4 regions of the Pseudarthrobacter sp. NPDC058329 genome follow, and region 2 is predicted to be linked to each of the others. Evidence: riboswitches for the same ligand, from Rfam matches in the RefSeq annotation. Region 2 holds a riboswitch; each other region holds the start of a gene.
What was found. A riboswitch is a leader RNA that binds a small molecule or an ion and turns the genes downstream of it on or off. The one in region 2 is predicted to bind S-adenosylmethionine.

Region 1 (7,549 bases), on a different contig from region 2:
GGCGGCGAGGGAACGGACCGTCACCGCGGCCGTCACTTCGCGAGGGTGGACCGTCCCGAAACTGCGGCCCCGGTCCAGTGCCAGGAACGCCGGTTCATCAGCAGGCACACCGCGGCGGGTGAGTTCCCGGGCCGCCGCGCTGACCGTGAGGCCGGTGGCCAGAAGCTGCACACCGGCGGAGGCGTCGGGCAGCAGGGCGCCCACAGTCCCTGCAGCTGCCTCCGATGCGCAGAATCCTGTGGAGGTGAGCCATACGTCGTCGAAATACGTCGACAGGTAATTCCTGCCCGAGTCCGGGATGATCACCACCACCGTGTTGCCCTCGTCCAGCTCTTCAGCCAGGCGAAGCGCGGCGGCCAGAGCAGTGCCGGACGTGCCGCCGATCAGCAGCCCCTCCTCGCGCGCTGCCCGGCGCGCGGTGAGGATCGACTCCTTGTCCGTGATGCGGAAATAGCGGTCCACCAGGGCGATGTCGAACGCCTCCGGCCAGATGTCCTCGGTTGAATCCGGGTGCAGGGCATGGCCCGCACCCTCCACGTACTTCGCACCGCCGTCCCCGCCGCCGTAGGTCGAGTGGTCCGGGTCCGCGGCAATCACCTGCACAGAACCGCCGCTGGCATGTTTGAGGAACCGGGCCGTTCCGGAAATCGTCCCGCCGGTGCCCACACTGGCCACGAAGTGCGTCACCCTGCCGGCGGTGTCACGCCAGATCTCAGGGCCGGTGGACACCTCGTGGGCCGCCGGGTTGGCCGGGTTGTCGTACTGCTGCGCGAGCCATGCCCCGGGCGTGGCAGCTGCAAAGGCAGCAGCGCGGTTGGCCAAATGACCCGGGTGGCTGCGCGGCACAAAGTCACTCACCAGGTGCACCTCGGCACCGTAGGCGCGCAGCAGCCGGATCTTCTCGGCGGCAGTGGCGGCAGGGGCGAAGACCACCGCGCGGTAGCCAAGGTGCGCGGCCACCAGGGCCAGACCGATCCCCGTGTTCCCGCTGGTCCCCTCCACTACGGTTCCGCCGGGAGCCAGCAGGCCATCGCGTTCGGCGGCCCGGATCATGGACAGCGCGGCCCGGTCCTTGACGCTGCCGCCGATGTTCTGGAACTCAAGCTTGGCGTAGACTTTGGGGCGCAGCCCTTCGCCGAGGCGGCGCAGCCGCACCAGTGGGGTATCGCCGATGGCGTCAAGGACGGACTCGTGAACGGTCATGGCCACACGCTAGGGCCGCGGAACCGCCTGCCCCAAAGTGGCTTAAGCCGTATTGCCCCGGGTGTCGATATATGTACCGGAACGTCGCAGCGTCACGCGCTCCACGTCAAAACACGACGGCGGCCCGGCCACTTTCGTCACGCCCGGTAACGGCAGTTAATGGGCGGTCTCACGATGCCCGCCGGCCCGGGAGCCGGCTCTAGAGTCCGGATATGGGGTGGACCGCAACAGAGACTTCGGCAACAGGCACGACGGCGACGGGGGCCTCTCCTGCGTTGCCCGGACAGAACCTCCGCGGACAGAACCTCCGCGGGCAGGCCGCAACCGGCAAGGCCCGCACCGCGCTCTGGCTCTGCCTCGCCGCAGGATTCATCACCCTGCTCGACCAGTCAGTATTCATCCTCGCCGTACCTGCCATGACGGCAACCCTCCAGGCCGACGCCGCCCAGGTGCAGTGGATCCTGGCCAGCTACTCACTGGCCTTCGGCATCGCGCTGGTCCCGGCGGGCCGGCTGGGGGACCTGCTGGGACGCCGCAGGCTCTTCGTCGCGGGCATTCTGGTGTTCGGCGTCTTCAGCCTGGTGGGCGGCCTGGCCTCCGACCCGTGGGTGGTCATTGCGGCGCGGCTCCTGCAGGGCCTGGGCGCCGGCTGCCTCAATCCCCAGGTCCTCGGACTCCTGCAGGACCTCTACACCGGCGCCCAGCGGGCCAAAGCCCTGGGCTACTACGCGGCGGTCTGCGGCCCGCTCATCGGCGGGGTGATCCTGTCTGCCGCCGGAGCGGACGCCGGCTGGCGCGTCCTTTTCCTGGTCAACGTGCCGTTGGTCCTTGTCCTGGTCCCGCTGGCCATCAGGCTCCTGCCCGGTGGTAAGGCCGCCGATGCCCTGTCCGCCCGGAACAACCGCCGCAGGCCTTCCGTTGACGCCGTAGGTGCGCTCCTGCTCGGCTCCGCGGTCATCGCCTTCCTGACCCCTGCCGTGTACGGCACGCAAGGGTCCTCGCTTGTGTGGCTGGCGGCCGGGGCAGGCACCATCTTGTGCTTCGCCGGCTGGGAGTTCCTGTACCACCGCCGTGGCCGCATGCCCCTGCTCAGCCCGGAACTGGTGCGGTCCAAGGGCTACCTCCTGGGCACCGTAGTGGCGCTGTGCCAGTTCGGCGTCGGCGCCGCCATGGCGGCCCTGACGGCCTTCTACTTCCTGTCCGGAACCGGCCTCGCCCCGCTGGCAGCCGCCGGAATCCTCGCCCCGCAGGCCGCCGGGATGCTGCTGGCGTCCAGCCAGAGTTGGCGGTTCCTGGGCCGCTTTGGCCGGGCCGGGGTGGTGTTCGCCCTGGCGGCATCACTGGCCACCCTGGTCCTCAAGGACCTGGCCGTCCAGGGCCTGGACAATGCGGCAGCCGCAGTGGCGGTTGCCGCCGTCGGCCTGGTCCAGGGAGTAGCCACCGGCCTGGTGGTGGCACCCAACCAGGCACTCACGCTGGGCCACGCACCCGGCGGGGCAGCAGGTGTGGCCGCAGGCTTCTACCAGTTGAGCCAGCGTTTTTCCGCGGCACTCTGCTCGGCGGCGATCGCCGGATTGTTCCTCAATGCCTTGCCGGACACCGGTTTCAGGGGTGCCTTCCACCACGCCATCGTCCTGTGCGCCGTCCTCACCGCCATCGCCATCCTGGCCGGAGCCCTCGACTGGATCCGGGACGCCGTTGCCCGGCGCCGGATATCAGCACCTTCCACAAGAACCGCCCCTACCGAGAAAGCAACACCATGACATCATCAACGCCTCACGACTCCGGCCTGCAGTCCGTCAGCTTCCTGACCCCGGGCAACTACCTCGACCACGCGCCCGGCCAGGGCCTGGAGGAGACGCTGCAGCTGTTCGAGCTCGCCGAACAGCTGGGCTATGACGGGGCCTGGGTCCGGCAACGCCACCTGGAGCATGGCATCTCCGCCGCCACCGTTTTCCTGGCGGCCGCATCCCAGCGGACATCCCGGATCGAGCTGGGCACGGGGGTCATCCCCATCGGGTACGAAAGCCCCTTCCGCCTGGCCGAGGATATTTCGACGGCGGACGTCCTCTCCGGCGGCCGGCTCCAGATCGGCCTCAGCGCCGGCGTCCCTCCGCACGCGGAACTCCTCGCGGACAAGGTGTTCGACGGCGACTGGCGCAGTATCGACTTTTCCCACCGCAGGATCGAGCGGCTCCTGGCGAACCTGGAGGGCCGCTTCCTCGGCGACGAGGATACGGTGATCCATTCCCCGGGCAACACCCAGCGGCCGCGGCTGCAGCCCTACAGCGAAGGACTGCGGGACCGCATCTGGTACGGCGCAGGATCCGCCACATCAACGGACTGGGCGGCGGCCAGCGGCGTCAACCTGGTGGTAGGCAACATCGTGTCCGGCGAAGCAAGCAGCGTCTTTGTGGAGGCCCAGGCGGCCAACCTTGCGCGCTACCGCCAGGATTTCCGCGGGCGCCATGTGCCGCGCGTGGCGGTGGGCAGGGTGGTCCTTCCCACCGACGGGGCCGACGCAGAGACGCGGGGCCGGTACCGCGCCTACCGGGAGAGCCGCCAGGAGCGCACGCTGGCCCCGCAGGGGGAACGCCGCACGCTGTTCGCGCCGGACCTGGTAGGCAATGCGGAGGAAATCGTGGAAGGGCTGCTGGCTGATCCGGTGACCGCCTCCGCCACCGAGTTGCAGATCAACCTTCCGTACGAGTTCTCCATCGAGGATTACCGGCAGATCATCACGGACTTCGCCACGCTCGTGGCGCCACCGCTGGGTTGGCAGCCGCGGCACTTAGCCGCGGCTGCCCACGGCTAGACGGCGGCGGGTTCCACAGCCGGGCCGGTCGTGGCCACGCCTGCGTCGCGCAGGGCCAGGAATCCGCCGTCAACATGGACAGCCTGCGGGTAGCCCAGCACCTTGAGCTTCTGCGCCACGGGGCCGGAGCCGTTGACGGAGCCGCAGAACACAACGATTTTCTGGTCGGTTCCGGTCACCTGCGGAAGCCTGGTGTCCGATTCCGGGCCGAAGTCCTGGGCCACGTTTTCGCGGTCCACCACAACGGCGCCGGGGACGCTTCCGGTGCTGGCCCGGCCGCCTTCGCTGCGAATATCGATCAGGAGGACGCCCTCCTCGATCAGTTGGGCTGCCTGTTCGGCGCTGATCAGCTGGGGGTCGACCGGGGTGTTCTGCTCGCTCATTGTGGTGCTCCTTCGGTAGGTGTGCTGGTGGGTGAAAGCAGTGTTCCGTCAGCCCAGGCCCCATGCCGCGGCCAGGAGTTCCTGGGAGCGGATGCGGTGCGCCTGGCTGTGGGCGATGGTGGTGATGAGGAGTTCGTCGGCGCCGGTGGCCCGCCGCAGGGAGCGCAGCCCCTCGGCCACCTGCGCGGGGTCGCCCACAAACCGGGTGTCCAGCCTGTCGCGGACCAGGTCCCTCTCGGCCGGTTCCAGCGGCGGGAGCCCGGCGGCGTCCTCCGGGGCCGGGTAGGGAATGGCGCCTTTGCCGGAGCGGATGCTGTGCACCCAGTGCTCGAATCCGGCCCCGACAGTGGCGGCCTCGGCCGCGGTGGGGGCCACCAGAACGTCAGCCGAGACTGCCACGTACGGCTTATCCAGAAGGCCGGACGGTTCAAAATGTGCCCGGTATTCTGCTACGGATTCGAGGACTGCCGAGGGCGCAACATGGTAGTTGGCCCCGTAGGGCAGCCCGAGCTTGCCGGCGAGCCGGGCGCTGGGTCCGGCGCTGGAACCGTGGATCCAGAACTGCGGAGGGTTGCCCTGCGCGGGGTGGATGGCCGTCGTCGCGCCTTCTTCCGCGCGGTAGGTCCCGGCGAAGAAGGCGATGATGTCCTGGACATCGTTCTCGAAATTGTCCACATCCCCGGGGACGCGGCCCAGCAGCCGGGCCTGAAGCTGGAACCGTTCCGGGAAGGCCCTGCCAAACAGCGGCCGCGGTGGCGGGACCACCAGCCCGTCCACAATCCGGTTTGCGGTGTCTGCCGGAGCGTCCGGAGCGGTGGCCGGTGCGCCGGCGGCATGGGGAAGCCCTGCCTTGGGTACCCCGGACCTCCCGAAGCCCAGGTCCACGCGGCCCGGGTGGAACGCTGCAATGGTGCCCACGTTCTCAGCCACCTGGATGGGTCGGTAGTTGCCCAGGATGGTGGCGGCCGTGCCAACGCGGATGGTGCTGGTAGCCGCTGCCACCAGGGCGGACAGCACGTGCGGAGCGGACCCGGCGACTCCTGCGCTCAGGTGGTGCTCGGCCAGCCAGAACCTCCTGTAGCCCAGCCGCTCGGCGGAGACGGCGAGATCGATGCTGTTCCGCAGCGCATCGGCGGCGGTGCTGCCGGCGGAGATCGGGCTGAGGTCGAGGACGGAGAGCGGAACCACGGGAGGCTTGGACATGGGATGACACTACGAATTTCCGCCTCGCCTCCGCACCCCGGCCGTCACCGGACTCAACCTCCCGAAATGCCAGGTAACGCAGGCCAAGACTGGTTCATAAATGACGGAATACAGCGCCCGTTGACGCCGCATTTCCGCCCTTGACGCTGCAAGACCAGCCGCTTGTGGAGCGCCCGCACGGACCCCTAGATTCAGTCGCAGGTCAAGAGACAGCACGCGAAGGACCGGCTGGTGCTGCGGCAACCCTCAGGCATTTTTATGGCGGGGTGCTCCGGAAACAGACCTGGCCGCAGCAGCGGCAAGCGAATGTCGTACCGGCCGTCCGCGGCCCGAACAGTAGGGGATCCATGCCTTCCACACCTCCACCCAGCCAGCGCTCCGCCGTGCTCGGCATCGAGCTCGACGGCGATGGCGCCCACCCGGCTGCGTGGCGCTTCGCCGCCCACGAGCCGGGAACGCTCCTGAGCGGAAGCCGTATCCGCGGGACCGTGCAGGCGGCGGACATCGCCGGCTTCCACCTGGCCACCTTCCGCGATTCCCGCACCACCGACACCGAGGGCACTGGTATCGCCGGCCGGATCGATGCCATCCAGCGGGCAGCCTTCAGCGCCCCGCTGACCCGGTCCATCGGCCTGGTCCCCGAAGCCGGCGTCCTCTACACCGAGCCGTTCCACGTGGCCACCCAGCTGGCCAGCCTGGACTACTCCTCACACGGCCGCGCCGGCTGGCTGGTCAATGTGGAGAACACCGTCCAGGAATCCCGGTCCGTGGGCAGGGACGCCATCGCGGAGGCGGACGTGCAGTCCGAGGCGCGGGACGTCGTCGAAACCGCACGCCGGCTCTGGGACTCCTGGGAGGACGACGCCGTCATCCGCGACGCGGCCGCCGGCCGGTACCTGGACGCGGACAAGCTGCACTACGCCGATTTTGAGGGCAGCCGGTTCTCGGTCAAGGGGCCCTCGATCATTCCCCGCCCGCTGCAGGGGCAGCTGCCGGTGTTCGCTGTTGCTGCGCTGCTGCCCGCCGTCGAAGCGGACGTGGCGCTCGTATCCGCCGCAACACTCGAGGGACTCGCTGCCGCCGCTGCATCAGCCCGCGAGGCAGGCGCGGCCCGCACCCTGGTGGAGCTCGACGTCGTGCTGGACTCCCGCGGCCGCCGCGCCGCGGACCGGCTCGAGGAGCTTGATGCCCACCAGCGCTGGACCGGCGGAGCCCGCTACGTGGGCAACGCCGCCGGATTGGTGGATCTCCTCGCAGCCCTGTTCAAGGACAGCGACGGCGTCCGGATCCACCCGGCGGTGCTGGACACCGAACTGCCGGAACTGGCAGCCGCGGTCCTGCCCGAACTGCGCCGCGCCAACATCATCACCGCACCCGCGCCGGGATGCACGCTGCGCGAATCCTTCGGCCTGACCCGCCCCGCCAACCGCTACGCCGCCGCCGCGGCCCACTAGGGAGAACCCTCATGAGCACTTCCCGCATCGACGGCGACGGCACCATCCAGTTCGGCGTCTTCTTCCAGGGCGTCAACCACACCACGGTCTGGCGTGCACCGGAAAGCGGCTCGCAGACCGACTTCGAATCCTTCCGGAGGGTGGCCCAGACCGCCGAGCGCGGCCTGTTCAGTGCCTTCTTCCTCGGCGAGGGACTGCGGCTGCGCGAACACCTGGGCAGGATCCACGAACTGGATGTCGCTGGCCGGCCGGACGCCCAAACGGCGCTCGCAGCACTTGCCGCGGTGACCACCAACATCGGCCTGGTGGCCACGCAGAACACCACCTACAACGACCCCGCGGACCTCGCCCACCGGCTGGCCAGCCTGGACCTGCTGTCCGGCGGCCGGGCCGCGTGGAACATCGTCACCACGGACAACGCCTGGACCGGGGCCAACTTCCGCCGCGGCGGGTTCCTGGCGCACGAGGACCGGTACGTCCGGGCCGAAGCG
Region 2 (7,549 bases):
CCATCAGCCCGGATCCAGAAACTGCAGGCAAGATGGGTACATGCTGGTTCCCTCCCGCCGCCGCCTGCGGATAGAAGTCTGGATCGTCCTGGGTCTCTCCCTGGGCCAGTCCGCCGTGTACTCAGTGGTGCAGCTCCTGGACAAGATGACCCGGGCCCCGCTGGCGGAGGGCACTTCAACACTCAACCGCTCGCAGAGCACCCGTGAGTACTTTGACCTGACCTACCAACTGCTGGACATCATCTTTGCGCTGGTGCCCGTGCTGCTGGTGATCTACTTCCTCACCGACCACAGGCAGTCGGCCTCCGGCGACGGCAGCACTTCGGGTTCAGCTTTCCGAAAGCTCGGATTCAACTTTGAGCGCCCGGGCCGGGACCTGCTCCAGGGACTCGGGCTGGCGGCGCTGATCGGGATCCCATCCCTGGGGCTCTACGCCGCGGGCCGGGCCCTCGGCATCACCACCGCCATCATTCCCAGTGCACTCGACGCTTACTGGTGGACAGTTCCGGTGCTGATCCTGTCCGCGGTGCGCCATGCCGTGGTGGAGGAAGTCATCGTGGTGGGATACCTGTTGAACCGCTTCGGAAAGTTCGGCTGGAGCGTGCCGCTGTCCATCCTGGTGAGTTCGCTGCTCCGCGGCACGTACCACCTGTACCAGGGCTTCGGGCCCTTTATCGGCAATGTGGTCATGGGCGTCGTCTTCGCCTGGCTGTACACGCGCACGCGCCGGGTGATGCCCCTGGTAATCGCGCACGCCCTCCTGGACATCGTGGCGTTCGTCGGATTCAGCCTGTTTGGCAAGGCGGTAGGACTGGGCTAGCCGACCCCGGTGGTCGAGCCGGGCCAGTGGTGAGCCCGTCGAAACCCATGCTGGAACCCGGTGGTTGAGTTTGTGGGGTTTCGACATGCTCAACCGTTTAACCGTGGGCATGTAGGAACTGTTCCAGTCCTTCTTCTCCAGGGGAGAGCCCGATGTAGATGAAGTCCGGCGGATCACCGATGGCGGACTGCGGTTGGTGGGGCCAGTGGGGTGGTTCCCAGTCGTGGTGTTCGGGTTTGTAGTGGCGTCCGGTGGGTGAGGTCCAGCCGGGTGGCGCGTTCTGGGTAGTTGGTGTGGGGGTCCAGCCGCTGTTGTGTTTGAGGCGGTGGTGTTTAGGGCAGAGTTGAGCGAGGTTGCTGATGCCGGTGGTTCCGCCGTGGTGCCAGGCGGTGAGGTGGTCGGCCTCGTTGTCCAAGGAGGGGTTGTTGCAGCCGGGGAAGGTGCATTTGCCGTCCCGGAGTTGAAGTGCTTTCTTCATGGCTTTGGTCAGGCGGTAGCTGGTCCGGCCGATCTCCAGCGGCGCGCCGTCGCGCGGGTCCACGAGGACCCGGTGGAACGAGCTGGCCCCGTCCGCGAGGAGTTTTCGTGCCATGGAGGCCGGGATGGGGCCGTATCCGTCCAGCATTGCGGGTTCGCCGGTGAGGCCCAGCAGGGAGAACACGGGAACGGTGACCAGGACCTGCGCCCGGATCCCCGAGGACGGGCCCGCATCGGTTCCCGCAGCCGCAGAATCACCGAGGCCAGAGCCGGTGGTGCCACTGCCGCTGCTGGTGCCGCTGCCGAGAACCGCTGCGGCGAAAGTATCGGCCTTCAGTTGGGTGAGGGTGCGGGTTTCCTCCGGGCCCTGCATCCCGCGGGCCAGGGCGGTGAGCCGGTTCCAGCCCGCCACCGCCTGGTGGGCGGGCAGGCGGGCGGAGAGCCAGGCCATCCCGTCCTGGTCCGGCCGGTATTCCACCCGCCGGTCCGCGACGCCCTTGGCGTGGCGCTTCTCGATGGATTCGGCGTGGTGGCGTTCCCGCCAGGTCCGCGCTTTGTGGCGGAAGCGGTAGGCCGGGATCTCCCCGATCCGGGCAGCCGTGGCCGGCCGCGGGGTGTCCGGGCCCAGGAACTGGGCCTCCAGCGCCGCTGCCCCGGCCCGGTCAAGGCCCGCCGTTTCATCCACCATGACGAGGGCGTGCTGCCAGGAGATGGTTCCGGCCTGCAACGCCGACAGGGTCAGCGGCAACTCCCTGGCCAGGGCATGGGATGCGGCCAGGAACGAACCCGCCGCGCGGGGGCCGAGGGCCAGCAGGGCGCCGATTTCCGCGGCGATAGCCATCTCCTGCGCCTGCACCGGCGCGTCCGGCGGTGCCACAGCATCGGCGGTGTCCGTGTACTTCACCGCAGCCCGGGCCTTCAGACCCGCGAACCCGGCCTCGGCCACACGCGCCCCGGCAAGGATGTCCAGGCACCCATCCGCCAGCCCGGCCAGCGGATCAGCCTCCGAGAACGGCTCAGAACCACACCCGTCCACCTCAGCATTTAGCACAGCAAGGGCGGCGTTGATGTCGTCATACGCCTTTGCCACCGCCGCTGTGCCCATGAACCCATCATGACAAGGGGGTCAGACATTCCGGCGGGGATGCAATCCGGGCTCACAAAAAAATTCGGCCGCCATCGGCAGGTGACGCCGTTGTCACCTGCTGATGGCGGCCGAAGCTCAGGAGGGCAAAGAAGAGCACCTGCCCAACAGTCGGGGGCCGGGCAGGACTGCCCGGACTCCAGGAAGGATCAGATCGTGACAGCTCCGTTGGAGGTCTCGAACGTCACCGACAGGATGCCGGGGGTACCGTGCGGTGCCACCCACTCCACGGCGACGTCTTCCAACGGCTTTTCCACCGGCTCACCCAGCCATTCGGTGACCCGGGCTGCCGAACCGGCGATGGTCAGGCAGCTCATCTTCACGTTGCTGTCGTAGGCGTTGGAGGGGTGCAGGGAAGGATCGCCGTCCCACTTGAGCATGTAGGGAACCTGGGGGTCGGCAATCAAGCCCAGGATGCCGATCTGTTTCCAGACCAGTTCGCGGCCGTCCGGAAACTTGCGGTTGCCGTTGACTGCGGAGCGTCCCAGACGTTCCTCAAAGGGGGCCAGGTCGTCCACTTCGACGCACCAGCCCATCCAGCCGCCGCCGGCAGCAGACCGCGCACGCACTGCCTGCCCGAAGGGAGCCTTGTCCGAAGCGGGGTGGTCCAGGACCTCCACCACTTCGAGGTACTTGTGCCCCGCGAGCGGGATGATCATATTCCGGGTTCCGAACCGCGGGTGTACCCCGCCCTTGACTGCCTCAACGCCGAGGGCAGAGGAGATACGTTCGGTGGTGGCAGCCAGGCCATCGTGTTCACAGGCGTAAGAGACGTGATCCATGCGCATGGCAACATCTTGGCACTTTGTGATCGGGCTCTCAGCTAAGGGTACCCTTACTGGGATTTTGCCGTGGAAACCCTTCATGAACCCACCTGCCCCCGGGAAATCCTGAGGACTATGTTCGTCATAATCCTGTCGGGTGTTGTGTGCTCGTTCCTACACTGAGCTCAGGTCATGAGTGCCAGCGCCAAGCCCCGGCTCGCTGGCCGGCAACCCTCCATCCGCGGTGGGGTGCCCCGGGTGAGGACCTGGCTGTCCGGCAACGGCCGGATGGCAAGCGCGGCCCGCGGTGCTTCCAGCATGCCGGGCCATGTCAAAGGAGCCTTAGTTGTCCAACGGTTGGTCTTTCGAAACACGCCAGATCCACGCCGGGCAGGAGCCGGACGGCGCCACCGGTGCCCGTGCACTTCCTATCTACCAGACCACGTCCTTCGTGTTCCCCACGGCTGAGAGCGCCGCCAACCGCTTTGCCCTGGCCGAACTGGCGCCCATTTACACCAGGATCGGCAACCCCACGCAGGAGGCGGTGGAGCAACGGATCGCCAGCCTGGAGGGCGGCCTGGGAGCGCTGCTGCTCAGCTCCGGGCAGGCGGCGGAGACTTTCGCCATCCTGAACGTTGCCGAGGCGGGGGACCACATCGTCGCCAGCCCCAGCCTCTATGGGGGCACCTACAACCTCCTCGCCCACACCCTGAAGAAGTTCGGCATTTCAGTCACGTTCGTGGCGGACCCGGACAACCTGGACCAGTGGCGTAACGCAGTGCAGCCCAACACCAAGCTCTTCTTCGGCGAGGTGGTGTCCAACCCGCGGCAGGACGTCCTGGACATCGAAGGCGTGTCCGGGGTTGCGCATGACGCCGGAGTGCCCCTCATTGTGGACAACACCCTGTCCACCCCGTACTTGATCCGGCCGCTGGAATGGGGCGCGGACATCGTGGTGCACTCGGCCACCAAGTACTTGGGCGGCCACGGCTCGGCGATCGCCGGTGTGATCGTGGACTCCGGAAACTTCGACTTCGGCAAGGACCCTGCCAAATTCCCCGGCTTCAACACCCCGGACCCCACCTACAACGGGCTGGTGTACGCCCGCGACCTGGGCGCCGACGGTGCCTTGGGCGCCAACCTGTCGTACATCCTCAAAGCCAGGGTTCAGCTGCTGCGCGACCTTGGCTCGGCAGTATCGCCCTTCAACGCCTTCCTCATCGCCCAGGGGCTGGAGACGCTGAGCCTGCGGGTGGAGCGGCACGTGGCCAACGCCCTGGACGTGGCGCAGTGGCTGGAAGCGCGTGACGACGTCGAATCGGTCGCCTACGCCGGGCTGCCCTCCAGCCCCTGGTACGAGCGGGGCCGCAAATACGGCCCCAAAGGTACCGGCGCCATCGTGTCGTTCAACCTCGCCGGAGGTGCGGAGGCAGGCAAGCGCTTCGTGGACGCCTTGGAGCTGCACTCCCATGTGGCAAACATCGGTGACGTCCGTTCGCTGGTGATCCATCCGGCGTCGACCACCCACAGCCAGCTCTCACCGGAGCAGCAGGTGGTTGCCGGCGTGAACCCGGGTCTGGTGCGGATTTCGGTGGGGATCGAGCACATCGACGACATCCTGGCGGACCTCGAGGCAGGCTTCCGGGCCGCCAAGGGGGCCACCGGAGCCTAGCCCACCACGAGGGTGCCCAACGCGGCGGCAAGCCGGGAAAGTCACAACCAGTCACACTCTTGGCAGCAGGCAGGGGCTGTTTCGTACACTCGAAGCAGGTCATGAGTGCCAGTGACAGCCCCGGCTTGCTGGCCGGCAACCCTCCTTCCGCGGCGGGGTGCCCCGGGTGAAGACCTGGCCTGCCGGTCATACGACGGCGGGCAAGCGCGTAGAAGAGGTCTTGCCATGACGGTTACCGTCACCCGTACAACTGTCCCCGAACACGGGATTGTCCGCTATGCCTCCATCGGAGGCCTGCAGCTGGAGGCTGGCGGATACCTGCCGGACGTCACCCTCGCCTATGAAACCTGGGGCACCCTGAACGAGGACGGCAGCAACGCCGTCCTGATTGAACATGCGTTGACCGGCAGCACCCACGTGACCCGGGGCGACACCGAGGAGCCAGGCTGGTGGGAACAACTCGCGGGGCCGGGTGCGCCCGTGGATACCAACCGTTTCTTTGTGGTGTCCATCAACATCGTGGGCGGCTGTTATGGGTCCACCGGGCCGTCATCGCCCGCGCCGGACGGTCATCCATGGGGCTCGCGTTTTCCGCTGGTCACCCTGCGGGACAGCACCGCGGCCGAGGCCCGGCTGGCCGACCAATTGGGCATCGATAGCTGGTTCGCCGTGCTGGGCGGTTCCATGGGCGGTGCCCGTGCCCTGGAATGGGCGGTGACGTTCCCGGAACGGGTGCAGCGCTGCGCGGTGATTTCCGTGGGTGCCGCGAGCACCGCAGAGCAGATCGCCTTCGCCCAGGCGCAGACGCTCGCCATCCGACAGGATGCCAACTTCAACGGCGGCGACTACTACAACGGAACCGCCCCCGAGGAGGGCCTGGCCCTGGCCCGGCGCATCGCCCACATCACGTACCGCTCCCCGGTGGAGCTGGACGGACGCTTTGGCCGCTCACCGCAGGCCCCCGAATCACCGCTTCAGGGCGAGCAGCTCGCAGCCAGGGGGCGCTACCAGGTGGAAAGCTACCTGGACCACCAGGGCACCAAGCTGGTCCAGCGGTTTGACGCCAACAGCTATATCGCCATCACTGAGGCGCTCATGAGCCACGACGTCTGCCGCGGACGCGGCTCCCTCGTCCAGACCTTGTCCAGTTCCAGTGCGCGCTTTTTTGTTGCCGCCGTGGACTCGGACCGGCTCTACTTCCCGTCCCAGTCGCGGGAGCTGGCCCAGGCACTCCCCGGAGAGGTGGACGTCCACCTCATCGAGGCGCCCATCGGGCACGACGGTTTCCTTACCGAGATCGGCCAGCTGGGGAACCAGCTGCGGGAGCACCTTTCGGCCTGACATCACGCCCCCGACGCCCCTGAATGTGCAATAACGCAGATGCGCTCTGCATGATTCGGCGTTGAGCTGGGCGTTCGGGGCGACCATACTCGATGGGACCCGGCGGTTCGTGACCAAAAACACATGTACCCGCCATAGCCTGTCCCAGTGGTGTCGAAGACGACGCCGAAGGAGTTCACTAATGAGTACGGAACGCTCCGCCGCACGGCGGCCAGAGGAAACCGACGTCAAGGCCACAGGCCTGAGGAAAGTCGTCACGGCCTCCATGGCCGGCACCGTAGTTGAGTGGTATGAGTTTTTCCTTTATGCCTCCGCCGCCACCCTGGTGTTTGGCAAGATGTTCTTCCCCAATTCAGGTACCGAACTCGATGGCATCATCGCGGCCTTCGTTACGTATGCCGTAGGTTTCGTTGCCCGCCCGATCGGCGGCATCGTCTTTGGCCACTTCGGTGACAAGTTCGGCCGCAAGCAGCTTCTGCAGCTGAGCATCGTCCTGGTGGGCGTCGCCACCTTCCTCATGGGCTGCCTGCCCACCTTCGCCCAGATCGGCTACTGGGCCCCGGCCCTCCTGGTGTTCCTGCGCTTCATCCAGGGCTTCGCCGTCGGCGGTGAATGGGGCGGCGCCGTGCTGCTGGTGGCCGAGCACAGCCCCAGCAAGTCCCGCGGGTTCTGGTCCAGCTGGCCGCAGTCCGCCGTGCCCATGGGCAACCTCCTGGCCACCGGCGTCCTGTTCACCCTCTCCGCCACGCTTTCCCCGGAAGCGTTCCTTAGCTGGGGCTGGCGCGTCGCCTTCTGGCTCTCCGCAGTGATCGTGATCGTTGGCTACTACATCCGCACCAAGGTCCAGGATGCGCCGATCTTCATCGAAGCACGCAAGGAAGTCACGGTGGAGAAGAAGGGCTACGGTGTGGCCGAAGTCTTCCGCCGCTACCCGCGCGGTGTCTTTACCGCCATGGGCCTGCGCTTTGCCGAGAACATCCTGTACTACCTCGTGGTGACGTTCTCCATCACGTACCTGAAGGTCGTCGTCCAGACCGACACTTCCCGCATCCTCCTGCTCCTGCTCGTGGCGCACTTCATCCACTTCTGCGCCGTTCCGCTCGTCGGCAAGATGTCGGACGCGTACGGCCGGCGGCCGGTCTACATGGCGGGTGCCATCCTGGGCGGCACCTGGGGCTTCTTCGCCTTCCCCATGATGGACACCGGCAATGACTTCATCATCCTGGCCGCCATCACCATCGGCCTGCTGTTCCACGCGCTGATGTACGCCGGGCAGCCGTCCATCATGGCCGAAATGTTCCCCACCCGGATGCGGTACTCGGGCGTTTCCC
Region 3 (7,549 bases), on a different contig from region 2:
AGCTCGTAGTGACCCGCGGCGTGGAGGGCGCCCCGGCCCCCATGTCCTGGGTGCAGGTCTCCCCCGTGGGAGCGGCCGGCCGCCGCCAGCGCGAAGCCGGCATCGACGTGATCCTCCTTGACCGCGGCTACGACAGTGACGTTGCCGAGCGCGCCCCCTGGCTGCTGCTCGGCGCGAAGACGCTTTCCTACGCGGTCAACATGGCCGCGCTGCGGCACGCCCACAAGCAGGGGGCGGACGACGTCATCTTTGTCTCCGCAGATGGCCGAGTCCTGGAGGGCCCCACGTCAACCGTGCTGATGGCACACGTGGAAGCGTCCGACGACGGCACGTCCGTAAAGCGCCTCATCACTCCTCAGCTGGACAGCGGCATCCTGGCGGGCACCTCCCAAGGTGCGTTGTTCGCGGCCGCAAAAGCGGCCGGCTGGGAACTCGGATACGGTCCGCTGGAGCCCCAGGACCTGCTGGATGCTGACGCCGTCTGGCTGATTTCAAGCGTGCGCATGCTTACGCCGGTGAACCGTATCGATGGCAAAGAGGTAGGCACCCCATCGGTGCAAAAGGAGCTCACCACGGAGCTGAACGAGTTGTTCGCCGGCATCGGGTAACTTCTGCCCTTCCGGCCATGTTCCTTCGGCCGCCTGAGACGTAGGGTATGGTCCATGACCTCTGACGTACAGCCAACCGGGAAACTGACGTTTGATGAGTGCTGGGACCTGCTGGAAGGTGACACCCTGGGCCGTCTTGGCCTGGTGGTGGACGGCCATCCGGAGATCTTCCCGGTTAATTATGTTGTGCACCAACGGAGCATCGTCTTCCGTACCGCTGGTGTGACCAAGCTGTGGAATGCCAAGTCTCAACGGCCGGCGGCACTTGAGATCGACGGCTATGATCCACACACCGAAGAGGCGTGGAGCGTCGTGGCGAGGGGCGACACCGAAATTATCGAGGACCAGGCGGAGAAGGAAGCCGTGGACGGCCTGGGCTTGGAACCATGGCAACCGGGCGAAAAAACCCACTACATCAGGTTGTCGGCGCGGGTGCTGACGGGCCGCCGGTTCAAGGTCACCACGCCGGATATCTGGAACACCCGCACTACTGACCGCCGGAGGGCTTCCTTCGAGTAGCTGCCCGCCCTTTTTGGCCCCTAAGCAGGAAAACTTTCCTGGTTCCTGGACAGCTGTGCTTCGAGGCCCGACAGCAGGATAGTGATCCCCTGGTCCAGTTCCGCTTCGCCATCGTATTCGGCGAGGGCGGGGGCCAGCTCACGGAGCCGGGGAAACTCCTTGGATGGCAGCCGGTGCAATCCCAGCCGAAGCAGCACTTCATTCTCTTCCGGATCCACTACGAATTCCTGCAGCTCATTGAGAAGGTGGCCATAGAGGAACCCGTAGTAGGCACGGTAGACGTGGAGGGCGTCGGCAGCGCTGAACCCGGCGCCGATGAGCAGGGCCAGGATCTGCTCCAGTGGACGCAGGGTGCCCAGCGGGCGCAGCCCCAGCGGAGTGGAGAGCGGCCTGGTCACCAGCAGGGGCACCACGTTGGGGTGTTCGAGCGCGAGCCGCCGAAGGTTATGCGCGATGTGCCGAAGCTGGGTTTTCCAGTCGGGGTCCTCGGGGTGGATGGACAGTTGGTTGAGCACCAACTCAGACACCCCATCCAGCAACGCCGCCCGGTTCTCCGCATATCGGTACAGGCTCATCGGATCCCGCTCAAGCTCCTGCCCCAGCCGGCGCATGGTCAGCGCGTTCAGGCCCTCCGCATCCACAACTTCCAGGGCCTTGGCCAGCACCAGGTCGCGGTTGAGCCGCTCCTTCCGGGCGCGGCCTTTGGCGGGGCCCGGGGTCTTCGGCGAGGACATAATCTTCCGTTCTGGAGCCGGAAGCAGGCGGGCCGGGAGGGTAATTCCAGACGCTTGCTGTAAACGTAGTCTACGAGTAAAGTCTACATTGTAGATAGGCGCTGACATCGCCTGATGCCATCGATTCCAATGGTCTCGATCACCACTCCGTGGCCCCGTGCAGGGCATTGAGGATTTCGCTGCTGTAGCCGAACGGCGGTACACACGCACTTAGCGAAGGGACGCCTCATGGCACATTCGCAGTTCGACATCTTTCTCCAGGAAGCCACCCACCTCGACCCCGCCTCCGACCACAGCCTCAACGACGACCGTCTTTACGGCCTTTACACCAGCTGGTGCTTCATCAACCAGCAGGCGCCAGGCATGGAAACCTCTTTCTGGGCGGCAATGAAGCACCGGATCACCCCGGGCTCCAACGGCCTGAGGATGAAGGGGCCGGCTGCCGCCGACTACATCCTGGCCAGCTGCCCCGGCATCGTGTAACCACCGGCATTGCAGGAAAGGCGTGAACCGCCCGCCAACGGGCAACGGTTCACGCCTTTTGTTTTGTCAGCTTCCTTCGGCTTCCGGGGAAGCCCCGCTCTCAGCTGGGGATGACGCGGAAGAGGAACCGTGTCCGGACCATCAACCAGAGCAGTCCCAGCACCAGGGCGTAGGCGGCGGTGTTGATCAGCACGTCACCCTGCCGCAGCGCAGGGATGTTGGCGATCACCGCTATCAGCACAACGTGCATGATGAACACGTACAGGGTTGCCCTGCCCAGCGGAATCAGGAACCACCCCAGGGCCCGCGTCACCGGCTTCCAGTACACGGTCAGGAACGCATAGGCAGCCACCACCAGGACCAGGACGTTAAGCAGCCGTCCTGGAGCCAGGTAGGTGCGGCCGAAGAAGGTGTCGTACATGCTCCGGTACACAGCGTCCGGAATAACCGAGAGCCGAACATCAAAACCGTTGGCCAGGTATGGGTTGCCCCAGGACAGGAAAACGAAGACCATCGCCGCCGCCGTGCACGCCGCCACGACCCAGGCATGGGCTGCCAGCCAGGCAACCACCCGGTGCCGATGGAACCCGGCCACCAGGCCGATGACGAACAGCACCTGCCACACCAGCAGCGGGAAGGAATCCTCGAACTGCGAGGGCAGGATCCGGAAGCGCGTGAGCGCTCCGACGGCGTATACGGCCAGGGTGGCGGCCAGTACCCATCCGGCTTTGCCGCGGTTGAGGGCGGCAAGGATCAATGGACTGGCAAGGAGCAGGACGACGTAGAGGCCCATGACGTTGAACTGCCAGGGACCGAACTGCAGCAGCAGGATGGCTGGAAGGATCTGGGGCGGCACGGGGAACTGGAACAGCGACTCCATTCCGGCGTAGAGGTCGTAGGTGCGGCCGGCGCCGTTATGCCCTGCCCCGCCGGTGCCCTGGTCCACGAAGGTGGTGAGGGTGTCGGTCCGGAAAATCGGCAGCAGGGAGATCAGGAAGACGCCGATAAGAACCACCAGGGCCGTGAGGTACAGCTTTCCGGCCCGCCGCGAGGTCAGGTCCACCACTGTCCCGAAGTCCTCTTTGACCCTGGGCCCGTACACCATGCCCACCACCAGGCCCGAGAAGAGCACAAAAAGCTCCGCCCCGGAAACAAAGCCCACGGCTTCCTGCGTGAGCAACTGAAACAGTGACGTCATCCCCAGGTGGTTCACCACCACAAAGACGATGGCCATGCCACGCAGGAAGTCCACCCGGGAATCCCTGGCGGAGGGGTCCGTGTAGGCCCATGCTGTTGCCCACTTCACGCGCCGGGGGACCTGCCACAGAGCCACGAGGAGAATGACCAGCGCCGCACCCACAGTCCAGGATGCCGGCCCGGAAAGGGTGTTGGCCCGCACATACCCGCTGTGCGCCGCAACCTCAGTGACCGGACCTGTCACCAACGGGGAAGCTTCCAGCCTCTGCCGGGCGGCGTCTGCAATGGCCGGGTTCCCCGTCAGCAGCCAGTCGATGCTCGCCACACCGGTGTCACGGGTGCTCGTCCGCTCATCCCAGACCACCGCGGCCGTCTTGGCAAACTCCGGGGAGCCGGCTGCCCCCAGGACCTGGTCCCACCACGTGGACTTGACCTGGGCTTCCGGGGCTCCGCCCGAATTCGGGCTGTAGAAAGCGGATGTCTGCAGCAGGAACGGCTTGTTTTTCCGGGCCGCGTACGTCGAGTAGAAGTTTTCGCCGCCTGAGGCCGTGAGCATTTCCTGGAGTTCGCCCTGACGGGGAACGGTGTTAATGGGCGCTCCGCCGGCCGTGTCGTCATGGAAAGCGGTCAGCCCCACCCAGTCCACGGCGTCGTCCCCTGGATAGTAGGGCTCGTAGGCCGCGTCCGAACTGTTCCAGGCGCCGTCGCCATTGGTATCGAGCAGGGCAAAGCCCTCGCTTCCCGGCGCGGGGGCGCTCCGGTGCAGGCCAAAGGGGTAGTCCTTGCCCAGGTAGGGCTCCCACACCATGGCGGTACGGCCGCCGTCGGTATCCTCGAAGGCGGCGGCTACGGCCCGGAAAGCGGACCGGTAGGCGGAAGGTTGCTGGCCCCACTCCACCCAGCTGGCATTCATGTCCGGAGCAAAGCGGATCAGCACCTGGCCCCTGAAGTTGCCTGTCCGTTCCGCCACTTCGTCAGCAAATGATGCGGCGGCTTCAGCGGTGACCTGGTCCAACGGAACCGTCGGCTTCACCGTGAGCATGGCATGCGCGCCTTGCTCTCCTGACTGTTCCAGGAAGCCTCTGATGTCGTTTACCTCTGAGGGGCGGAACGGGAAGGCTATGTCATGCCCCAACAGCGCCGGCGACGCACCCAGGCGGTCGGCGAACCCGGCGGCGGTGTCCTCACCCCATTCCAGGACAGCGCCCAGCAACGGCTTGCCCTCGTCCGGAAAGCTATCTGCCGCCCGGGCCGCTCCGCCAGGCAGCACCACGGCCAGGACTGCCAACAGTATGGCGGCCAGGAAGGCCGCCACGCGGCGCACCAAAGGAAGGTGATGGATCTTTCGCGCGACGGCTGATGACGAGCTGATGGGACCCCCAAGGCTGATGCTTCAACGACGGGGCGGCGGCCCCACAAGAACTTTATCCGGCATGTCAGGAGGTCGCAGGCATCGGTCCCCTGCCCCCCGGGGTGCCTGTCGCCGTCGTCCTTCATGGACCTGGTTGGCTGCGGACGTATGGCCTCCCTCCCGGACCGGAAGGGTTCAGTTACGGAACATGACGACGGCGGCGCTGCGGCCGCGCGTGCCAAGTGTTACGTTTTTGGGGAGTAATGAGTATCGGCGCCAAGCCCTGACTGGCCGGTCGGCAACCCTCCTTTCGCGGCGGGGTGCCTCAGGTGAATACTCGGCATATCGACCGAATCGTGTTGCAAGCGTGAAAGAAGGAGATCCGTCGTGTCTGACGCACCTGCCCTTGAAGAAAGACTTTCCTACCGGCTTGTCACCGGGCCGGATGACAGGTCTTTCTGTGAAAGGATTTCGACCGCCCTGGCCGAGGGCTACGTGCTGCACGGCAGCCCGGCGGCAACGTCCAACGGCGGCAAGGTGATAGTTGCACAGGCCCTGGTCCTTCCGGCTGCCATCGCATCAGCCGATGCCGCCGTCGCCACCGCGGTGGATGACCTTGAGTCCGCAGGCGAAGACCTTGAGTTCGACGGCGAGGGCCACGCATGAGCTATGCAGGGGACCTGACGCCCCAGGAAGCGTGGGACAAGCTGGAGCAGGGCGCCATCCTGGTGGATGTGCGCACCGAGGGCGAATGGGCCCACATCGGCATCCCGGACACCAAGGCCACGGACAACGATCCCCTGTTCATCCAGTGGACGTTCCCCGGCGGCATCCCCAACCCGGATTTCATCACCCACCTGACCCAGCAGGCGCCCGAGGATGCTTCGACCGAGCTGGTGTTCCTGTGCCGCTCCGGGCAGCGTTCCGTCGCGGCCGCGATTGCTGCCACGCAGGCCGGATTCACCTCTTATAACGTGCTGGAGGGCTTCGAGGGCGAGCCGGACCGCTACGGCGAACGCACCGTCAACGGCTGGAAGAACCGCGGCCTGCCCACCAATCTCGGGAAGAATTAAGTGACCTTCAACGAAGACGCCGCCGGCTGGAGCCCCGACACCCAGGCCGTCCGCGGCGGATTGGACCGCACCAATTTCCAGGAGACCAGCGAAGCTGTGTTCCTGAACTCGGGCTTCGTGTACGAATCTGCCGCCGCGGCGGAACGTGCCTTCACGGGTGAAGACGAGCGCTTCGTTTATTCCCGTTACGGCAACCCCTCCGTGGCCACCTTCCAGGAGCGGCTCCGCCTCCTCGAGGGAACCGAGGCGTGCTTTGCGACGGCGTCCGGCATGTCCGCGGTCTTCACCGCCCTGGGCGCCCTGCTGGCAGCCGGCGACCGTGTGGTGGCCGCCCGCTCGCTCTTCGGTTCCTGTTTTGTGATCCTGAATGAGATCCTGCCGCGCTGGGGAGTGGAGACGGTATTCGTGGACGGCCCGGACCTGGAGCAGTGGCGTGACGCCCTGTCCCAGCCCACCACGGCCGTCTTTTTTGAGTCACCCTCCAACCCCATGCAGGAGATCGTGGACATCGCCGCGGTCAGCGAACTGGCGCACGCAGCCGGTGCCACCGTCGTCGTCGACAATGTCTTTGCCACCCCCCTGCTGCAGCGCTGCGGGCAACTCGGCGCGGACGTCATTGTCTACTCCGGCACCAAACACATTGACGGCCAGGGCCGGGTGCTGGGCGGCGCTATCCTGGGCACCAAGGAATTCATCGATGGCCCTGTCAAGCAGCTCATGCGGCACACCGGTCCGTCGTTGTCCGCCTTTAACGCGTGGGTGCTCACCAAGGGCCTCGAGACTATGGCCCTGCGCGTTAACCACTCGTCCGCTTCAGCCCTGCAACTGGCCGAGTGGCTGGAGCAGCAGCCTGCCGTGAGCTGGGTGAAGTACCCGCTCCTGAAGTCACATCCGCAATACGAGCTCGCCGCGAAGCAGATGAGTGCGGGTGGGACAGTTCTCACCCTGGAACTTGCGACGACGGGCGGCCGCTCGGGCAAGGAGGCGGCCTTCGCGCTGCTGGATGGCCTGCGAATCATCGACATCTCCAATAACCTGGGCGACTCCAAGTCCCTCATCACCCATCCGGCCACCACGACGCACCGTGCCATGGGTCCCGAGGGGCGGGCGGCCATCGGGCTGAGCGACGGCGTGGTGCGGCTTTCGGTTGGGCTGGAGAACGTGGACGACCTGATTGGCGACCTTGAGCAGGCATTGAAGCAGGTCTAGCACTGGTTGGCGTGTTGGTCATGACGGGACCTGCTGTCACGAGTGACTGGGAAAGGCTCCTGTCCAACATTCCGTTGCCGGAGCAGAACCTGGTGGGGATCGCCGCTGGCGCCGTGCTTCAGCGGCTGGTACGATCACGGCTTTCCGCTCCGTCCGCCCGGGTGCCCGTACTGTTTCATGCAGCTGGCCTGGCTGCACTGGGCGCCGGTGGCACCCTTGTCGTTTGGGCCTGGTTTGCTGCCCGGGGCGTGCGACTTGCTACGCCGGGCGTCCTCCTTACATCCGGGCCCTACGCATTCTCGCGCAACCCGATGTACGTGGGATGGGCGCTGGTGCACCTTGGCATCGGCCTGATGCGGGGCAACTGTTGGATCC
Region 4 (7,549 bases), on a different contig from region 2:
GGCAACAGCAAGCCAAGCACTGGCCGCCGGCATGCCGGACTGCTTCATTCAGCTGTCCCCAAGCAGGCAGCCCGGGTGGGGATGGTCGCTGTGCACCCACAGTGACGAAGTGATTTCATCGGCCAGGTCATAGTCCCTGATCCTGCCCGCATGGCTGATCCGCACCACCAGCGCACCCCCGAACGGCTTGCGGCCCACCACCTCCACTTCGGCGTCGAGGCTGATGTCCTCGGTGGAAAGGTAGCGGAGCAGGTCCGGATTCTCATCGCTGATCCTGGTGATCCTGCCGGTGTGCCCCTGGTCCAGCTCACCCATCAGGTGGGCGCGGGGCATCAGGACTTTCCCGTCGGCGGTGGGAATGGGATCACCGTGCGGATCCCGCTGAGGGTCCCCGAGCTTGGCCGCAACACGCTCAATAAACGTGTCCGATACCGCATGCTCCAGCAGTTCGGCTTCGTCGTGGACCTCGTCCCAGCTGTAACCCAGCTGCTGGACAAGGTAGGTCTCGATCAGGCGGTGGCGCCGCACCATCGCAAGGGCGAGCCGGACCCCGCTGTCCGTGAGCGTGATGGCGCTGTAGGGCTTATGGTCAACGAGGCCCTGGTCCTTCAGCTTGCGGACCATCTCCGAGACCGAGGAATTGGCGACGCCAAGGCGCTGGGCCAGCTGCGAGGACGTGATCGGCTTGTCCTGCCATTCCGTGAACGAGTAGATGACCTTGACGTAATCCTCGATGGAGGAGGAGGGCGCGCTGGTCTTCACAACTCCAAGCCTACCCGTTGCCCGTCCGGCGTCATGCCTTGAAGGCCCGCCACGCAAGCGTTAGATAGGGCAGCTCCAGCTCTTCGTCAAGGCTGTGGCCCAGGTGTTCGTGAAGGTACCAGTCCAAGTTGGCGAGCACTTTGGCGCGGGTGGTTTCACCCGCCCGCAGATAGTAGCTCCGGGACTTGGTGAGCTCCACCAGGTCGGTGGTGGTGACGCGGTCCTGCCAGTGGGCGACGTGGCCCTCGAGCCCCCGGAACTCCGGCCCCACGACTGGCCGGAAGTCCGGCTTGTACACGTCCCCGGCGTGCATGATCCGTGAAAGCCTGTGGACCCACGGAACCGATGTATCCAGCTGGTTCCAGATCAGGCCCAGCGTGCCGTTCGGCCGCAGTACGCGCGCCAGTTCCGTGCTTGCTTCCAGTGCGTCGCACCAATGCCAGGCCTGGGCAACGCTGACGACGTCGAAGGCCGCCGTGGGCAGGCCCGTCGCCTCGGCATTGGCTTGGACCGCCGTGGCCCCGGGATAGTGCGCCCGTAACTGTTCGAGCATGTCAGCAGAGGGATCCAACGCAGTGACGGACAGGCCCAGGTCCAGCAGCAGTGCGGTGAACTTGCCGGTGCCGGCTCCGGCGTCGAGGGCATCGGCGGCGCCCGGGGGAACCAGCCATTGGGCTGTTTCTTTTGGATAGCCCGGGCGGACCCGCTGGTAGTGCCGGCCGCCGTCCTGGAAGCTCTGGCCGAGCTCCCGGCGCCGTCCATGATCAAGCTTGGGGCCACCCCGTACCACGCGTGGCCTCCTTCGTCTGATGCCCTTGGGTATCCTTCGAATTTACCGCAAGTGTTCAGTCATCGATGCAGGGGGCAGCGCCGGCGGTTCCGGGAGTGTTGGGTGCCCAGTGCGGGTAGGTCCGCGTGTCGTTGGCGGGAACCCAGCGTCCTGCGTCCACGACGTAGTCCCACCCCAGGCCATCGCGGCGCAGCGACTCTATGCCGGCAAGGAGCCGTTCTGCATCCTCGAGGCGCGAGCCGACGCCGAAGCTGGCACGGAGGGAACCGGAGGGAAGCCCGAGCCGCTTCAGCAGCGGGTGGGCGCAGAAGCGGCCGTCGCGGAGGCCAACACCGTGCTCAGCGGAAAGGTAAGCCGCCACCAGCCCGGCGTCGTAGCCTTCCACCGAGAAGTTGACCACGCCGATGGTGTCCGTGTCCGGGTTGGTGTCCTTGAAGATCTGGTGGACGGTCACGCCGTCGATCTTCTGCAGGCCCTCGACGAGGAAGGAACGGATGGCGGATTCGTGGGCGTGCCACTGGTCCTGGTTAAGCCCGGCAATCACCTGGGTGGCGCGTGCCAGGGTAGCTGCGCCAAGCACGTTCGGTGAGCCCCCCTCGTGGCGGGCCGGGCCGGTGGCCCAGCTGACGTCGTCGAGCCTTGCTTCCTTGACGGCACCGCCGCCGGCGAGGTGCGGGGTCCCGGCGTCGAGCCAGTCCGGGCGGCCCACCAGCACGCCGGCACCAAACGGGGCGTAGAGCTTGTGGCCGGAGAAGGCGAGGTAGTCCACGCCATCCGCGGCGATGTTGACGCGGCGGTGCGGCGCCAGCTGGGCGGCGTCCACCACAATCCGTGCACCGTGTTCGTGGGCGAGCTCGGCCAGGGCGCGGATGGGGAGGATCTCACCGGTGACGTTTGAGGCGCCGGTGACAGCGAGCAGGCTCACACCGCCCTGCTGCAGTTCAGCGCGGACGGATGCGATGGTGCCCGTGATGGTGTCAGCGGCAACGATGCTGCGGTGTGGGACGCCCTGCCAGGGCAGCAGGTTCGCGTGGTGTTCGATGTCCAGGTACAGCACGTCGCCGTCGGGCCGGCCGTCCGTTGCGGGCAGGCAGCCCGCCAGCAGGTTGAGCGAATCGGTGGTGTTCCGGGTGAAAATCACCGAATCGTCCGGGCGGCCGCCCACGAACTCGCGGACGATGTTGCGCGCATTTTCGTACACGGAGGTGCTGATCTGGGATGCGTAGCCGGCGCCGCGGTGGACGCTGGCGTAGAACGGCAGGATCTCATTGAGGTAGGCCGAAACCACCGAGAGAGCCGGAGCGGAGGCGCCGTAGTCGAGGTTGGCGTACCGGACGTGGTCGCCGGAAATCAGCGGTGCCTGGATTTCAGCGCCGGTGACGGCTGAGAGCGGCCGGCCGGCGACGGCCCGGCGGGCATCAAAGAGGGCAGCGCCATCAGGCTGGACGGTTTCAGGCTGGAGAGCGGCGTTGGGGGAGACGGTGGCAGTAGTCACGGCAGACCTCACTTCGAAAGGACCCCCTGTACCGGGAATCCGCGCTTGCCGCATCCGTTCCGGACCGGCCTGGTCGTCACCCGGGGCACCCCACCGCGGTTGGAGGGTTGCCGGCCAGCAAACCGGGGTTTCGCGCTGGCACTCGTGACCTGGTTAAGAGCGTAGGACATGGGGCAGGAAGGTTTGAAGCCGGCCCGATTGTTAAGCGGTTTGTTACGCGTCCGCTGAAAAGGGCTGCTTTCACCGAAGATACGACGGCGGGCGCCTCCTTTGGGAGGCACCCGCCGCTGATTGTTCGGTGTAGGGACTTAGAGAAGATCATCCAGGTCCGGGTTCAGCCGCCGAAGAACCTCAGAGTGCAGGATGGAATTCGTGGCCAGGGCGTTGCCGCCGAATGGGCCATCCTCCCCCTCCAGGGAGGTGAAGCGGCCGCCCGCTTCAACCACGATCGGCACGAGAGCGGCCATGTCGTACAGGTTGAGTTCGGGTTCGCAGGCGATGTCCACAGAGCCCTCTGCCACCATGCAGTAGGACCAGAAATCGCCGTACGCGCGGGTCCGCCACACGTCCTCGGTGAGGCCCAGGAAGTTGTCCAGGTTCCCGCGTTCCTTCCAGCCGCCCAGGCTGGAGTAGGACAGCGAAGCGTCGGACAGGTTGGCGACATTTGAGACGCGCAGCCGGGTGGCAGCGGCGAGCGAGCGTCCCATGTAGGCGCCCATTCCCTTAGCCGCCCACCACCGCTTGCCGAGGGCCGGCGCGCTCACCACGCCAACAACGGGTTCGCCTTCATCCACCAGCGCGATCAGGGTGGCCCAGACGGGGACGCCGCGGACGAAATTCTTGGTGCCGTCAATGGGATCGATGATCCAGCGGCGGGACCCGTGGCCGGTGCTCCCGAACTCTTCCCCGAGCACGGCGTCACGCGGACGGGAACGCGACAACTGGCCGCGGATGGCCTCTTCCGCGGCCTTGTCCGCGTCGGTGACCGGTGTGAGGTCAGGCTTGGTCTCCACCTTGAGGTCCTGGGCTTTGAAGCGGCTCATGGTCTGGTCATCAACAGAATCTGCCAGCACGTGGGCCAGGCGCAGGTCATCGTTGTAGCTTGAAGCGGGTTGGATCATGGTTCCAAACTACCGTCTGCGCGCTGATCTGCTGGGAGATCGGCACCGTCAGTTGACGCTGCCCAGTTCCTTGGCCTCCTGGGCCTCCAGGCGGGGGTCGGTGCCCAGCAGGCGCCGCAGGGAGGCCAGCCGTGCTTCTCCGGTGGCGCCGGCATGGCCGCCGCCAACCCAGGCGTCCAGTCCGCAGTTCACCGCGGTGGCGGTGTGCTTGCAGCCGCGTTCGCAGTCCTCGATGCCGGGGGAGAGGTCGGGGAAGGAGCGCAGGATCCGGTCCGGGTCCACGTGGGCCAGGCCGAAGGAGCGGATGCCCGGAGTGTCGATGATCCAACTGCCCGCCGGGGCCTCGGTCAGCCTCAATGCCAGCGCAGACGACGACGTGTGGCGCCCCCGCCCTGTCACGGCGTTGACCCCGCCGGTGGCGCGTTCCGCTCCGGTCAGCGCGTTCACCATGGTGGATTTGCCCACGCCCGAGTGGCCGAGCATCACAGTTACTTTTCCGTCCAGGTGATCACGCAACTCCGCGACGGCCGTGCTGTCCAGCCGTGCGGAGAGTCCGTCATCGGAGCGGGCATCGATGCCTGAAGCGCTGGAATCGGCAGTGCGGCTGATGATCACTGGAAAGTCCAGGTGCGTGTAGTTGGACAGCAGGTCCGCCGGATCCTTGACGTCGGCCTTGGTGACCAGGAGGATCGGCTCGATTCCGGCGTCGTAGGCTGCCACCAGGGCGCGGTCAATGAAGCCGGTACGCGGCTCGGGATTGGCGGCAGCCACCACAATCACCAGCTGGTCCGCGTTGGCCACCACAGCCCTCTCCACCGGATCCGTATCATCTGCGCTGCGGCGCAGCAGCGTCCGGCGGTCCTGGATCCTGACCAGCCGTGCCAGGGTATCCGGTTCACCGGAGACATCGCCCACAAGGGAGACGAAATCTCCGGCCACCACCGGGTTGCGGCGAAGTTCGCGTGCCCTTGCGGCGATGACCACACGTTCGTTGCCGGAGTCCTCGCCCACCACTGCCGTGTACCTGCCGCGGTCAACGGTGATGATGCGTCCGGTCACGGCGTCGTCGTGGCTGGGCCGGTCCTTGGTGCGGGGGCGGGAGCCCTTTTTGCTGGGCCGGATGCGGACATCCGATTCGTCCCAGGAATCAGTGCTCCGCGCCACCGCTGGACCCCTCCACGCCGGCATGGGCGGGGCCGGCCTGGGCCAGCATGTCTGCCCACAGTTGGGGAAAGTCCGGCATGGTTTTTGCGGTGGTGGCGATGTCCTCCACCTGCACCCCCTCCACTGCCAGGCCAAGAATGGCGCCGGCGGTGGCCATGCGGTGGTCGGCGTAACTGCGGACGACGCCGGCATGCAGCTTGGCCGGCCGAATCACCAGCCCGTCGCTGGTCTCCTCGGCATCACCGCCAAGGCGGTTGATCTCGGCGACCAGGGCAGCGAGCCTGTCAGTCTCGTGGCCGCGCAGGTGCGCAATGCCGCTGAGCCGGGAGGGTCCGCTGGCCAAAGCACACAGCGCGGCGACCGTGGGGGCGAGCTCGCTGGTGTCCGCGAAATCGGCGCCCTTGATTTCCGGACCGCCCGTTACCGTCAGGACGCCGTCAATGAGGGTGACCTCCGCGCCCATGCTGGCAAGGATGGTCCGCCATAGATCTCCTACCTGCTGCGTCTCTTCGGGCCAACCGGGAATCCGGACCGTTCCACCGGACGCCAGGGCAGCGGCAAGGAAGGGCCCGGCGTTGGACAGGTCCTGCTCAATCCGCTGGTCGAACGCGCGGATGGGTCCCGGGGCAACAACCCAGTGGTTGGGAACCGAATCGTCAACAACCACACCGGCTCCGCGCAGGACGGCCACCGTCATGTTGATGTGGTCCAGGCTTGGCACCGGCTTTCCGACGTGCTCAAGATGCAGGCCTTCGCTGAACCGTGCCCCCACAAGGAGGAGTGCTGAGACGAACTGTGAGGAGGCGCTGGCATCGATCACCAGGTGGCCGCCACGCACCTCTCCGGTACCTTCCACAACAAACGGCAACGACGCCGGCGCGCTGCCGTCTTCGGCGTTGACCGCCACCCCCAGCGCCTTGAGGGCTTCGATGATCGTTCCCATCGGCCGCTTCCGGGCGTGGGGGTCGCCGTCGAAAACGCTCGTGCCGTTGCGCAGCGCCGCCAGCGGCGGAACGAACCGCATCACCGTTCCAGCCAGGCCGCAGTCGATCCTGGTGGAGGACGCCGCCGCACCCGCCGCGGGCGGGATAACTTCCAGGTCCGGACCAAACACGCCGTCCCCCGGCACCTCCGTGATGGTGGCACCGAGCTGGCGGAGCGCATCGATCATCAACGCCGAATCCCTGGAATGCAGTGGCGCACGCAGGCGCGACGGGCCATCGGCCAGCGCCGCGAGCACCAGATACCGGTTGGTCAGCGATTTGGAACCGGGCACCGTAACGGTGGCATCGACAGGGCGGGACGCGAAGGGTGCGGGCCAGGAGGGGAGGGACGTTCCGGAGTTGTCCTGTGTGGCGGCTGCTGAGGTCATGTGCTGCTTATGCCCCCGTGGCCTGTTCGACGGCGCGGCGCACGGCTTTGTCGGCTTTGTGCAGCTTCTTGTTGGTGGTCTTTTTGGCATCTGCGGCGAGGTGCGCGGCACCCTTCCTGGCGTCGGCGGCCAGGTGCTCGGCACGCCAGGCGAGTCCCGGTTTGCCGGCCGTGTCCACGGAAGCAAGCAACGCACCACCGCTCAGGGACAGGTTCTTCAACAGCTGGTTGCGGCGGTTTCCGCGCCCTTCCTTGCTGCTGATGTCCGCACTGCGCCATTCAACGAAGGTGTTGAGAAGGGAGATGACGGTCAGCAGGGTGGCTGAAAGCCGCGAAAATTTCCCAAGCCCAAAAAGGACGCCCGCGCCCACCTGGGTACCGCCAATAACGCGTGCCAGCGTCTTCTCGTCAGTACGGAACGGCAGCGCTGCCGTGGCCTTGCTCAGCAGCGGCGACAACTGTTGCGCGGTGTCATCGGCGTTCTTGAGCTTATCCATTCCGGCGAGGACAAAACTGGAAGCCAGCATGGGCCGTGCGAGTGTGCGGACAAAGGACATGGATTTCCTCCTGGATGGACGAACCGCGTCGGGTGCGGCGAAGTCCGTTCTAGTCTTGCACTTTTGGGGAATATTTGCCCAAGGGCAGGGGTTATGGATGCTGGGTCCGCGAGAGTCGGGCCCACAAGACAAAGCACCGGACAACAGAGCGGAGTTGGCCCTTGAGGCGGGTGTTGGACGGAATTGATGCGGCAGGCCCGGTGGCCATGGATTTGCTGGGGGCCGAACCCCCCGGGTACGGGTCGCCGCGTGCCCGGAGCCTGACAGTAGACTTGAACGCAATGAGCAC

Region 1: another riboswitch for S-adenosylmethionine. It lies ahead of ACFVYC_RS20765 (LLM class flavin-dependent oxidoreductase); the one in region 2 lies ahead of ACFVYC_RS15970 (homoserine O-acetyltransferase).
Region 3: another riboswitch for S-adenosylmethionine. It lies ahead of ACFVYC_RS05740 (DUF1737 domain-containing protein); the one in region 2 lies ahead of ACFVYC_RS15970 (homoserine O-acetyltransferase).
Region 4: another riboswitch for S-adenosylmethionine. It lies ahead of ACFVYC_RS02065 (aminotransferase class V-fold PLP-dependent enzyme); the one in region 2 lies ahead of ACFVYC_RS15970 (homoserine O-acetyltransferase).

What each region holds. Positions count from the first base shown of each region.
Region 1 covers NZ_JBHVZR010000023.1:38,361-45,909, forward strand. The annotation lists gene ACFVYC_RS20740 (PLP-dependent cysteine synthase family protein) at 1-1,203, opposite strand, end outside; gene ACFVYC_RS20745 (MFS transporter) at 1,416-2,966, shown strand; gene ACFVYC_RS20750 (LLM class flavin-dependent oxidoreductase) at 2,963-4,018, shown strand; gene ACFVYC_RS20755 (rhodanese-like domain-containing protein) at 4,015-4,401, opposite strand; gene ACFVYC_RS20760 (LLM class flavin-dependent oxidoreductase) at 4,450-5,604, opposite strand; SAM riboswitch class IV at 5,805-5,915, shown strand; gene ACFVYC_RS20765 (LLM class flavin-dependent oxidoreductase) at 5,952-7,058, shown strand; gene ACFVYC_RS20770 (NtaA/DmoA family FMN-dependent monooxygenase) at 7,070-7,549, shown strand, end outside.
Region 2 covers NZ_JBHVZR010000013.1:40,508-48,056, forward strand. The annotation lists gene ACFVYC_RS15950 (CPBP family intramembrane glutamic endopeptidase) at 41-820, shown strand; gene ACFVYC_RS15955 (DUF222 domain-containing protein) at 918-2,402, opposite strand; gene ACFVYC_RS15960 (VOC family protein) at 2,591-3,229, opposite strand; SAM riboswitch class IV at 3,394-3,509, shown strand; gene ACFVYC_RS15965 (bifunctional o-acetylhomoserine/o-acetylserine sulfhydrylase) at 3,552-4,877, shown strand; SAM riboswitch class IV at 4,975-5,090, shown strand; gene ACFVYC_RS15970 (homoserine O-acetyltransferase) at 5,103-6,218, shown strand; gene ACFVYC_RS15975 (MFS transporter) at 6,400-7,549, shown strand, end outside.
Region 3 covers NZ_JBHVZR010000002.1:270,809-278,357, forward strand. The annotation lists gene ACFVYC_RS05715 (aminodeoxychorismate lyase) at 1-608, shown strand, start outside; gene ACFVYC_RS05720 (pyridoxamine 5'-phosphate oxidase family protein) at 663-1,127, shown strand; gene ACFVYC_RS05725 (TetR/AcrR family transcriptional regulator C-terminal domain-containing protein) at 1,148-1,861, opposite strand; gene ACFVYC_RS05730 (hypothetical protein) at 2,090-2,344, shown strand; gene opgC (OpgC domain-containing protein) at 2,445-4,856, opposite strand; SAM riboswitch class IV at 5,152-5,266, shown strand; gene ACFVYC_RS05740 (DUF1737 domain-containing protein) at 5,280-5,558, shown strand; gene ACFVYC_RS05745 (rhodanese-like domain-containing protein) at 5,555-5,965, shown strand; gene ACFVYC_RS05750 (O-succinylhomoserine sulfhydrylase) at 5,966-7,174, shown strand; gene ACFVYC_RS05755 (methyltransferase family protein) at 7,195-7,549, shown strand, end outside.
Region 4 covers NZ_JBHVZR010000001.1:434,551-442,099, forward strand. The annotation lists gene ACFVYC_RS02050 (fluoride efflux transporter FluC) at 1-48, opposite strand, end outside; gene ACFVYC_RS02055 (metal-dependent transcriptional regulator) at 49-762, opposite strand; gene ACFVYC_RS02060 (class I SAM-dependent methyltransferase) at 794-1,552, opposite strand; gene ACFVYC_RS02065 (aminotransferase class V-fold PLP-dependent enzyme) at 1,608-3,047, opposite strand; SAM riboswitch class IV at 3,084-3,197, opposite strand; gene hisN (histidinol-phosphatase) at 3,356-4,168, opposite strand; gene ACFVYC_RS02075 (ribosome small subunit-dependent GTPase A) at 4,217-5,332, opposite strand; gene aroA (3-phosphoshikimate 1-carboxyvinyltransferase) at 5,316-6,704, opposite strand; gene ACFVYC_RS02085 (DoxX family protein) at 6,712-7,260, opposite strand; gene ACFVYC_RS02090 (sigma-70 family RNA polymerase sigma factor) at 7,542-7,549, shown strand, end outside.